2 regions of the Actinoalloteichus sp. GBA129-24 genome follow, and region 2 is predicted to be linked to the other one. Evidence: riboswitches for the same ligand, from Rfam matches in the RefSeq annotation. Region 2 holds a riboswitch; the other holds the start of a gene.
What was found. Region 2 has a riboswitch for cobalamin ahead of metE (5-methyltetrahydropteroyltriglutamate--homocysteine S-methyltransferase). Riboswitches for the same ligand answer to the same signal wherever they lie in the genome.
Positions count from the first base shown of each region.

Region 1: linked by a shared signal. The riboswitch ahead of UA75_RS33115 (hypothetical protein) and the one ahead of metE (5-methyltetrahydropteroyltriglutamate--homocysteine S-methyltransferase) in region 2 are both predicted to bind cobalamin.

Region 1 covers NZ_CP016077.1:4,334,226-4,339,823, reverse strand. Annotated here, with positions in the region: gene UA75_RS18690 (UbiA family prenyltransferase) at 1-105, shown strand, start outside; gene UA75_RS18685 (hypothetical protein) at 256-1,134, opposite strand; gene UA75_RS33120 (prenyltransferase/squalene oxidase repeat-containing protein) at 1,131-2,717, opposite strand; gene UA75_RS33115 (hypothetical protein) at 2,717-3,301, opposite strand; cobalamin riboswitch at 3,388-3,529, opposite strand; gene UA75_RS18675 (ferredoxin) at 3,967-4,161, opposite strand; gene UA75_RS18670 (cytochrome P450) at 4,457-5,598, opposite strand, start outside.
Region 2 covers NZ_CP016077.1:2,546,025-2,551,622, forward strand. Annotated here, with positions in the region: gene UA75_RS11435 (ABC transporter permease) at 1-612, shown strand, start outside; gene UA75_RS11440 (acyl-CoA thioesterase) at 1,409-1,957, opposite strand; cobalamin riboswitch at 2,067-2,290, shown strand; gene metE (5-methyltetrahydropteroyltriglutamate--homocysteine S-methyltransferase) at 2,439-4,739, shown strand; gene UA75_RS11450 (S-(hydroxymethyl)mycothiol dehydrogenase) at 4,998-5,598, shown strand, end outside.

The DNA of each region.
Region 1 (5,598 bases), 1.8 Mb from region 2:
GCGGTGCCCGCTGCGCCGGACAGCCGACGACCCTTCCGGGCCGCCGTGCTGACGGCCGCCCTGGCGATCGTGCTGTTCCTCTTCAACGGGTCGGCCGTCGTGTGAGGGCCGGTCCGTCGAGTGCGGGCCGCCGGTCGGCGCCTGCGGCTCGGGCTGTGACTCCCGGTCATGGCGACAACCCACGGGTGAACTCGGGCCGCTCCACGGCCGCCGCAGCGTCCCGGCGCCCCTGCCTTGACTCCGCCCCGCCGCCGCTCACTCGGCCGCGCGACGGCGGCGTCGGGCGATGATCCCGGCGCCGATGCCCAGCACCCAGATCGCGGCGAACGCGATGATCGTCGCCCATGGCACCCCGCCGGCCCCGGTGGCGTCCTGGGCGGTCTGCTCGGTGCCGTCCGCCGCGACGGACGGGTCCTGACCCGCCGACCCGTCGAGCGCGGGCGCCTCGGTGTCGCTCTCGGTCTGCTCGTCGCCGTCCTGCTCGGTGGGATCGGCCGGGTTCTCGGGATCGGTGGCGGCCCCGTCCGTGGGCGCCGTACCGCCCTCGGCGGGCTGCGCAGGCTGATGCGGCCGGTCGGCCGAACCGCCGGGCGCGGGATCCCCCGGCGCGGCGGGCGGGGCCGGATCGCCGGGATTCGGTGCGTCGCCTGGTCCGCTCGGAGCGAACCGTGCCCTGGCCGCCGAACCCGTCATCCCCGGTGGATCGCCCGCGCCGAAGGACCAGCCCTCGACGCGGTCGGCCTCGGGATAGGACGCCATCGCGCCCCGTGTGCTGTACGACCAGCTGCCGCCGCCCTCGTCGATCCAGTACGACCAGTAGGCGTCCCCGGAGGGCGTGTCGTCGCACGGTTCCTGATCGGGGCCGGGCCGATCGTCGATGCGGCAGACGAACCCGGCACCGTCGTGCGCGGTGCCCGCGAGTCGGAAGCCTGCCTCCTGCAACGCCGCGTATCCCGTCTCGGGCGTGCCGGGGACGCAGCGGGACACGGTGCCCCCGAGCGAACCGAAGTCCACGACCACCACGACGCCGGTCTCCGCCGTGCAGGCCTGCGCGGCGGCCGGGGCGGGCGTCGGGGCGGCCAGGGTGACGGCGGCGGCGAACAGCGCCGTGCCCAGCAGACGCGTCAGTCTCATCGCGGCACTCCGCCCCGTCGACGTGGCCTGCTGATCAGCAGGTAGCTGATCGCCGCCAGCAGCAGCGCCACGCCCGCCGAGGACGCCAGCCCGACGGGACTGCGCAGGAAGTCGCCGACCAATGCCAACGAGGTCGCAGGCGCGGCCGTCTGCTCGGCCGGCCTGTCCACCGCCCGAGGCTCCTGGGCGACCGCCAAGGGAGGATCGACCCGAGGGGTCTGATCGACGGCGTCGGGATTCTCGCCCGCCTCGCCCTGCGCGCCGTCGAGACCGGGACTGCCCGGATCACCGCCGAGCCCCGACTGGCCGGGATACCCCGGCTCGCCAGGTAACCCGGGCTGCCCGGGAAGCCCCGGTTGTCCCGGCTGACCGGGAAGGCCGGGCTGACCGGGCTGACCCGGTTGTCCCGGCTCGCCGGGACTGCCGTCGGGCGGCTCGGGCGGCGGCGTGGTCGTCGGCGGCTCGGGCGGCTCGACGGGTGGTGTCGCCGACAGCCCGAGCAGCGCCTGCGCGGTCGCCCGCCGCAGCCGGTCCTGGTTGCCCGCGCGGCTCCAGTACAGCGGCCCGTCGGTCTGGACGTCCAGGTAGTCGCGCGCCGAGTAGGAGACCGCGCCGGTCATGGCGCCGGGGTCGACACCGGCACGGAGCTGGATCGAGGTCAGCCAGCCGCCCGCGCGTCCGGCGGGCCCCGTCTGGTCCGCGACGGTGAGCGCGAGGGCGGCGAGACCGGTGCTGTTGGCGTTGCGGGTCTGCTCGATCAGCTCCGGCGTGGAGGAGTCGAAGCCGAAGGCGCCGTCGTGGTACTGCCGGTCGAGCAGCCAGCGCACGCCCCGATCCAGGGCGCCCGCGTTACCGCCGACCTCGGCCAGCGCCCAGACGGCCATCGCCGTGTTGTCGACGCTGACCAGCGCGTCGTCGCTGCCCGCGCAGGTCGAGCCGACGTTCTCGGGCGGGGGGTTCGCGCGGAAGCCGCCGCTGGGGCACTGTTGCCGCACCAGGTAGTCGATGCTCGCTCGCTGATCGATCGGCGTGCCGGTGTGCCGGGCGTGCTCGTCCATGGCGATCAACGCCAGCGCCTGGGAGAAGGTGTTCGACAGGTCTCGTCGCGGGTCGTAATCACCCGCGTTCAGGTTGCGGTACCGACCGTCGACGTCGAGCGTCGCGGTGAGCCGGTCCACCAGGTCGATCGGGACACCGTTGGAGTCGACGCCCCAGTCCGCCGGGTCGACCCCGGCCCGCAGGGCGACCATCAGTCGTTTCGCGAGAACACCGGAGTTGGCGAGGTTGCCGTTGTAGAACATCTCGCGCAGCGCGCGGACGCCGAGATCGAAGGTCGTCCCGGTGCGGCCCGCCGCATGCAGGCCGAGCAGCGCATCCGCCTGCAGGCCCGCGTCGGGGGAACCAGGGGTGGCGCTGGGATAGACGTAGTCGAGTCGGACGAACTCCCGTTCCAGGAACTCGGCCGCCGTGCCCGCCTCGGCCGACGCGGCGATGATCGCCGGGTCTGCCGAGGCGGCAGAGGGAACGACCGTCGAGGCGAGGAGCAGCGCTCCCGCCGTCAGGCCGAGGAGAGGCTTGAGCATCAGCTGGTCGGCGTCCAGTTCGGGTCGAGTGCCTCGTCCAGCGTCAGGCTCATCTCGTTCGGGTCGGCCACGGTGCCCGCCCCGAAGGAGAAGCCGAGGACGTCGCCCAACGGCGGGTCGTAGGTGTCCACGCCCTCATCCGCATAACCCCACGCGTCGCCGGCCACGTCGGGCACCCAGAACGCCCAGTACGGCGCGTTGGGCAGGAAACCGTCGCACGCGTCGGCGGTGGCCGAGGGCAGGCCGTCGATCCGGCACAGGTACTGGTAGGGGCCGGTCTCGCCCTGTCCGATGCCGTGCTCCGGCGCGACGTCCACATCGGTCAGCGCGGCGAACGCGGTCGCCGGGTCGCCGTCGGTGCACCGCCGGACGACGTCGCCGCCCGCGTGTCCGGTGAAGTCGACGACCACCGTGACGCCGGTCGTCCCGGTGCAGGGACCGTCGGTCCAGGCGACGGTGACCGAGTCGTCGGCGGTGGGCGCGGCGGCCGGGACGGCCGCGACGGCCGTGCCGCCGAACAGAAGCAGAGAACCTGCGAAGAGGCCGGTTAAGAGACGACGCCGGACGGAGAGGCTCAAGGACATGGCCTGTGAGTTCCCTTCGGTTCGGGCAGACCGCAGTCCGGAGCCGCGCAGGCTCCGAAGCTCCGCGCTGCACACCACGACAGAGGAGCCGAGCAGTACCGCACGACGGGCATTCCGACTGACACCCGAGGAACACGGGTGCTCACGGCTGCGGGACAGTGCCGGACTCACACCGGCTTCCCCCATCGAACGGCAGGACGCATTCGTCTCTTGTGGAGAGACGACCTCTCGACGGTAGCTCATCGGGCAGCGTGGAGGAAGACGCCTTCTTCACCACAGGTTCACATCGGGTGGCGGCGGGCGGGGCGCGCGAGGGGGCGTGTCCTGCGGGCTGCGGTGCACGGGACCCCGGCGCATGCGCCAGGGCGGAGCCCCGAACACGGCGGCAGGGCACCCGCGGGCCTGTCTGCCTCGGCGTCTTCCTTCGCCGACGCGGCTCGGCAGTGTGGCTGTCAGCGACTCGCGCCTTCCGTGCCGACGGCGGCTCGCCGAGATGGACTTCGGTTGCGGCGGGCCGCCGTGGCTCTGTGGCGGCTCGCCGCCGTTGGCCCTCTGTCGGCTTGCCGCCGTGCCCAGCCGGGGCCCGGACCGATCCGCCCGCGACATCCGGTCCGCCCGCGGCCCCGGCCCGCGTCACCCTCGGAGCGCCCCGGCCCGCATGGCCGTCACGTGGTGACGGTGATCGCCATGCCGGGGCACACCGCCGCCGCCTCCCGGACCGGGCCGTGCTGGCCCTCGGGAGGATCGGCGTCGAGCAGCAGGACGATGCCGTCGTCCTCCCGTTGATCGAACACCGCCGGGGCGAGCAGCACACACTGGCCCGCTCCACAGCACTTCTGGGTGTCCACGTCCACGTGCATCGGGTGGCTCCTCTCATCGGGGACGGCCCGCTAAGGCCGATGGAAGTCCGCGCAGCCTGGTCGGCATCGCGGTCGAGGTGCCCCGGGTGGGGCGTCCGGCGGACACGTCCAACGCGTGCCCGCCGACCGCCGACCGCCGCGCGCCGACGGCGAGGCCTGCTCGCCCCAGCCGGCGGGCACCGCAGATCGCCTGCGGCACGGCCGATCGGACGCTGGTCGGCCCGGCCCGGCGGGCGCCGGATGAGGGCCGCATCACGCCGGAATGATCAGCGCAGCACGGATCTCGGGCGTCCGGTCACCACCGGACCGGCAGTCGATCGAGCCCGCCGACGAGCAGCCCCTGCCGGAGAGGCAGCTCCTCGACACCGACGGCGAGTTCCAGTCCCGGCAGCCTGCGCACCAGCACGCTCAGCACGGCCTGGAGTTCGGTGCGGGCCAAAGCCTGCCCGAGACACGAGTGCGGGCCGATCCCGAAGGCGAGATGCGGATTCGGCGCCCGTCGCAGGTCCATGGCGTCGGCGTCGGCGAAGGCCTGCTCGTCGCGATTGGCCGAGGCGAGACTGGTGACGACCGTGGTTCCCCTGGTCACGGTCCGGCCGCCCACCTCGATGTCCTCGGTGAGGTAGCGGGGCAGGCCGAAGCCTGCGTTGGCGTCGAAGCGCAGCGCCTCCTCGGCGGCCGTGCGCACCAACGAGGGGTCGGCGACCAGCGCCGTCCACCGCTCGCGCTCGCCGAGCAGCAGCACCACCATCTTCGAGATCATGTTCGCGGTGGTCTCGTGTCCCGCGACCAGCAGGCCCTGCCCGGTGAGCATGAGCAGCTCCTCCGGCAGCCTGCCGTCTGCGGAGTCCGCGACGGCGATCAGCTCGCTCAGCAGGTCCTCGCCGGGATCGGCCCGGCGGGTCGCGATGTGGGCCGCGAAGTATTCGCCGAACTCCTGCTGTGCGGCGTCGATCTCCGCCTGCTCGTACCGATCGAGGCTGAGCATGGTGTCCGACCAGTAGGAGAAGCGGTCCCGGTCGGAGTCCGGCACGCCCAACAGGTCGCAGATCACCCACACCGGCAACGGGAAGGCGAAGGAGGAGACGAGGTCGGCGGGCGCGCCCCGCTCGCACATCTCGTCGAGGAGCCGATCGGCCATCGCCTCGATGGCGGGCCGCATCTGGGACATCCGCTTGGCGGTGAACGCCTTGCCGACCAGCCTGCGCCACTGCTGGTGCGCGTCCGTGGAGGAGTCGATCTGACTCTCGGACGCGAAGATCCCGCCGGACTCGTTGGCCGTGACCCGAGCGGCGTCGTCGGCGCTGAGCGAGCGGGTGAACCGGGGGTCGGCGAGGACCTGCTTCACGTCCTCGTAGCGCGTGAGCAGCAACGCCTCGTCGCCGCTGGCCAGCCGGACGGCGGCGACCGGACACTCCTGCCGGAGGCGGGCCCACT
Region 2 (5,598 bases):
CGCAGCGGCGGCTACGTCGACTACGCCGTTCCCGGCGTGCTCATCCTGTCGGCGGGCTTCAGCGCCTCGCAGACGGGGATCGGCCTGACGAGCGATCTGGTCACGGGCGTCGTCGATCGATTCCGCTCACTGCCGATCGTCGTGTCCTCGGTGCTCACCGGGCATGTGGTCGCGAACCTGCTGCGCAACCTCGTCTCCACGACACTGGTGATCCTCGTTGCACTGCTGATCGGCTTCCGACCCGCCGCGAACGTCCTCGAATGGGCGGCTGCCTTCGGGGTGGTGGCCCTCTACATCCTGATGATCAGCTGGCTGTCGATGATCTTCGGACTGCTGGCCAAGACCGTGGAGGGTGCCGGCCAGTTCTCCTTCGTCATCCTCTTCCTGCCCTATCTGAGCAGCGCGTTCGTCCCCACCGAGACGATGCCGGACGCACTGCGCGTCGTCGCGGACAATCAGCCTGCCACGCCGGTCATCGAGACGGTGCGGGCGCTGCTGACGGGGTCGCCGGTCGGGAACAGCGCGGCATGGGCCCTCGGCTGGTGCGTCGGGCTCGGCGCGCTGGCGTTCGTGATCTCCAGCGTGCTGTTCGTCCGTCGCACCAGCCGCTGACCCTCGGCTGATCTCGATGCGCGCGGCGGCGGTGCACCGTGGGGGAGAGCCGCTGATCCGCACGACGTCGGACGATCGACCGAGACGGGGCCCCGTGCCCTCGGCGGCGCGCCCGGAGCGGCAGCGTCCCTGGCATCTCGGTGCCGCGAAACCCGGTGACGGGGACGAGAACGGGGATCTCGACCGCGGTCAGCCGGGCACGGCGCCCGTACCGGCAGGCGCCGTGGCGACACGGTGCTCCGCAACGGACGGTGGCTCCGTGGTGAGTGGACGGCCGATCGGCAGGCCCGATGACGCCGCCCCCGGCCGTTCTCCGCGCTGACGGAGCGCGGCCGGACTCCCCCGATCGGGCGGATGACGAGCGCCGGGGGTGTGCTCGGTCGGTGAGGGGGAAGCCGTCACGGTGTGGGGCGGCGGCCCTGCGGACGGCACGGCAGGCGGGTGCAGGGGGGAGGCCCGTCTGTGGTGTCGCCCGATGTCTGCTCGGGTCCGCTGTTGCACGTGCGGGCGGTTCGTCGTCGATGAGGGGTGACGACGAACCGCCCGCACTCGGCTTCTCCGCCCCGACCATCCTCGCCGGGCCTGCCTGTCGGCGGGTTCGCCTGCGCCGGGACGCAGCCATCGTTCGCTGCGAGCGCCGAGGGCGGGCGGCTGCCCTGCCTCGCAGGCCGCGTGCGGCGGGGAGTGGTCGGGCGGGCACCGGTCCGGCCCCGCCGAGCGACCTCGCCGGCCTGGCCCGGACGGGACAGGCCGCCGCCGTGCCTGCCCGCCGGATCGCCTCGGCGCCGACCGTGACTCAGGAGCGGGCAGCGGGGTCCGAGGCCGCAGGCTCGGGGCCGACCTCTCGACTGCGCTTGATGGCCGCGCGTCGGGCCAACCGGTGCTCACGGCGGATGCCCGCCTCGGCGTGCCGTCGTCGATCGGTCGCCGACTCGGGAAGGACCTCGGGAACCGGTCTCGGCTTCCCGTCGGAGTCGACCGCGACGAACACCAGGTAGGCGCTCGCCACATGCGTGGGCGGCACCGACTCGTTCCAGCGCTCGGCCACGACCCGCACCCCGACCTCCATCGAGGTGCGACCCGTCCAGTTGACCTGGGCGCTGGCGTGTACGAGATCACCGACGCGAACCGGGATCAGGAACAGCATCTCGTCCATGAACACTGTCAGCGCCGTGCCACCCGAGTGTCGCCCGGCGCAGGCCGCCGCGACGTCGTCGACGAACTTCATGATCACGCCGCCGTGCACCGTGCCGTACAGGTTCGTCTCGGTCGCGGTCATGATCTGACTGAGCGTGGTGGCCGCTGCCGAGGTCGGCTTACCGGGAAGCTCGGAGACGGGATGCATGGCGTCGAGGGTAGGCGATCCCGGCCTGCGAGATGTCGAGTCCGCGTCGAGACGAGCCCGTTAGGATCGGTTTCGCCGATGGTTCGTCGGCGTCCACGGCCCACGCCGAACGGCGTGGATCAGCGGCGGTGACGAGGCAAGAGGGAACCCGGTGGGAATCCGGGACTGCCCCGCAGCGGTGAGCGGGAACGAACTCCGTCACCGTCCTCACAGCGAGGACGGTCACAGCACTGGAGGTCCGGCCTCCGGGAAGCGACGGACAGTAGGTCAGCCGACCTCGACGGTCGGAAGCGCCCGTGAGTCCGAAGACCTGCCGTCGGCGGCGCGGTCCCGACGGGTCCGTGCCGCTCCGAGGTCTTCGCGGGAGGACCGGGGTGAGCAGTCAGTCGGGGACCGGTCTCGGTCCTGCCCGTTCTGCTCGCGTTCCGGTCGCTCGCGTGCCCGCCTCGGGGTTTCGTTGCCGCCTCGCGAGGAGAGAGCAGTGACCCATCGCACGCATGTCCCGGCGCTCGGCGCCACGGTCCTGGGCTACCCCCGGATCGGACCCGATCGAGAACTCAAGCGTGCCCTGGAGGCGTACTGGGCCGGGCGGATCGACGCCTCGGCCCTGCACGAGGTCGCGGCCGCATTGCGCGCGGCCACCTGGACGGCCTTGCGGGACGCAGGCCTCGGCTCGGTGCCCTCCAACACGTTCTCCTACTACGACCAGGTCCTCGACACGGCGGTCCTGGTCGACGCGTTGCCCGCCCGCTATACCGAGTCGGGTCGCACGCCGTTGGACGCCTACTTCGCCGCCGCCAGGGGAGCCGACTCCCTCGCGCCCCTGGAGCTGACCAAGTGGTTCGACACCAATTATCACTACCTGGTGCCCGAACTGGGCCCGGACACCGTGCTGCGACTGGCCGGCCGCAAGCCGGTCGAGGAGTTCCGGGAGGCCGCTGCCCTCGGCATCACCACCCGGCCGGTGCTGATCGGGCCGGTCACGTTCCTGCTGCTCTCCAAGTCCGCCCCCGACGCTCCGGCAGGCTTCGACCGGCTGGACCTGCTCGACGCGATGATCGACACACAGCTGGAACTCCTCGCCGAGCTGGCGGACGCGGGCGCGGAATGGGTCCAGTTCGACGAACCCGCCTTCGCAGCCGATCGGACTCCGGCGGAACTCGACGCGCTCGCCCATGCCTACCGCAGGCTCGGCGAGGCTCAGCGGCGACCCAATCTCCTGGTCACCGGCTATCACGGTGCACTCGCTGACGCACTGGGCGTGCTCGCCGACGCGCCGATCGAGGCCGTCGGACTCGACCTCGTGGCGGGTCGGGCCGACCTGGTGGGCATCGCGAGCATCGCCGGGATTCGGAACAAGACCCTCCTCGCCGGGGTCGTCGACGGACGCAACGTCTGGCGCACCGACCTCGACGAGGCCCTCGCCTACTGCGCGACTCTGCTCGGGGTGGCCGACAAGGTCGAGGTCGGCACCTCCGCGCCGTTGCTGCACGTCCCCTACGACCTCGACGCCGAATCCGGGCTCGACCCCGCGCTGCGTGCCCGGCTCGCCTTCGCTCGACAGAAGGTGGACGAGGTCGTCCTGCTGAGCAAGGCGCTCAGCGGGGCCGACGAGGTGGCCGCCGAGCTCCAGGAGTCGCGGCGGGCCCTGCGGGCACGCGAAGGCGCGGCAGCCCGCGACCAGCGGGTCAGGGCCAGGCTCGACTCGCTGCGTCCGGAGCACAGCAGGCGGGCCGACTATCAGGTCCGGGTCGAGGGCCAGGCCGAACGGCTGGGCCTGCCGCCGCTGGCCACCACGACCATCGGCTCCTTCCCCCAGACCGGCGGGGTTCGCCGGGCGAGGGCGGACCGCCGGGCGGGCCGGATCGACGAGGACGAGTACCGGCGGCGGATGCGCGCGGAGATCGCCGACGTCATCGCGCTTCAGGAGGACATCGGCCTGGACGTGCTGGTCCACGGCGAACCGGAACGCAATGACATGGTGCAGTACTTCGCCGAGAACCTGGCGGGCTTCCTGTCCACCGAGCACGGCTGGGTGCAGTCCTACGGCTCCCGCTGTGTCCGGCCGCCGATCATCCACGGCGACGTCAGCAGGCCCGCCCCGATGACCGTCGAGTGGAGTTCCTACGCACAGTCGCTGACCGAGCGGCCGGTCAAGGGGATGCTCACCGGACCGGTCACGATCCTGGCCTGGTCTTTCGTCCGAGACGATCAGCCGCTCGGCGACACGGCACGCCAGGTGGCGCTGGCGCTCCGCGACGAGATCCGCGATCTGGAGAGCGCCGGGCTGCGCATCGTGCAGGTGGACGAACCCGCGTTGCGGGAGCTGCTGCCGCTGCGGGAGGCCGACCGCGCCGACTACCTCGCCTGGGCGGTCGACTCCTTCCGGCTGGCGACCTCCGGCGCCGCCGACAGCACGCAGATCCACACCCATCTGTGCTACTCGGAGTTCGGGGACGTCATCGACGCGATCGACGCGCTCGACGCGGACGTGACGACGATCGAGGCGGCGCGCTCTCGGATGGAGGTGCTGGACGACCTGCACAAGATCGGCTACCGCCGAGGCGTGGGTCCCGGCGTCTACGACATCCATTCGCCGCGAGTGCCCGACGAGGCCGAGGTGACCCGGCTGATCGGCGCGGCGCTGGACGCGGTGCCCGGCGACCGGTTGTGGGTGAATCCCGACTGCGGCCTGAAGACCAGGGGATACGCCGAGGTCGAACCCGCCCTGCGTGCCATGGTCTCGGCGGCCCGAGCCCTGCGGACGCAGGTTCGCGGCTGACGTTCGCCGATGCCCGGCGCCGGACGTCACCCGCGAGTGAGTCCGGCGCCGGGCGTCGAGCGATCCGCTGGATCGGCCGTTCTTCCCGGCAGGCGGCGGCCGATCCGACCCCGAGGCACTCGGTGTGTGCGTCACCCCCGGAAGGGGGCCTGCGGACTCCCCGCGTGGCGGTGGATCGGCGGCCTGTGCTGCTCTACCGTGATCCTTCGCCCCGACGCCGCCGAGGCGCCGGGCACCGGGTCGACCAGAGGAGTTCGGATGCCGCAGCAGGTCAGAGCGGTCGTGGCCACCGCACGGGACGCCCCCGTCACCGTCGAGACGATCGTGGTCCCCGATCCGGGACCGGGCGAGGTGGTGGTGGACGTCGCGGCGTGCGGGGTGTGCCACACGGACCTGCACTACCGGCAGGGCGGTATCAACGACGAGTTCCCCTTCCTCCTCGGACACGAGGCGGCGGGCACCGTCGAGTCCGTCGGCGAGGGCGTCGAGGACGTCGCCGTGGGCGATTACGTGGTGTTGAACTGGCGTGCGGTCTGCGGCCGATGTCGCGCGTGCAGCCGGGGCCGACCCTGGTACTGCTTCGCGACGCACAACGCGACGCAGCAGATGACGCTGACCGACGGCACCCCGCTGTCCCCGGCGCTGGGCATCGGGGCCTTCGCCGAGAAGACCCTGGTCCACCAGGGCCAGTGCACGAAGGTCGACCCGAAGGCCGAGGCGGCGGTGGCCGGGCTGCTCGGCTGCGGCGTCATGGCCGGGCTCGGCGCGGCGATCAACACCGGCGAGGTCGGTCGGGGCGACTCGGTGGCGGTCATCGGCTGCGGCGGAGTGGGCGCGGCGGCCGTGGCGGGTGCGCGGC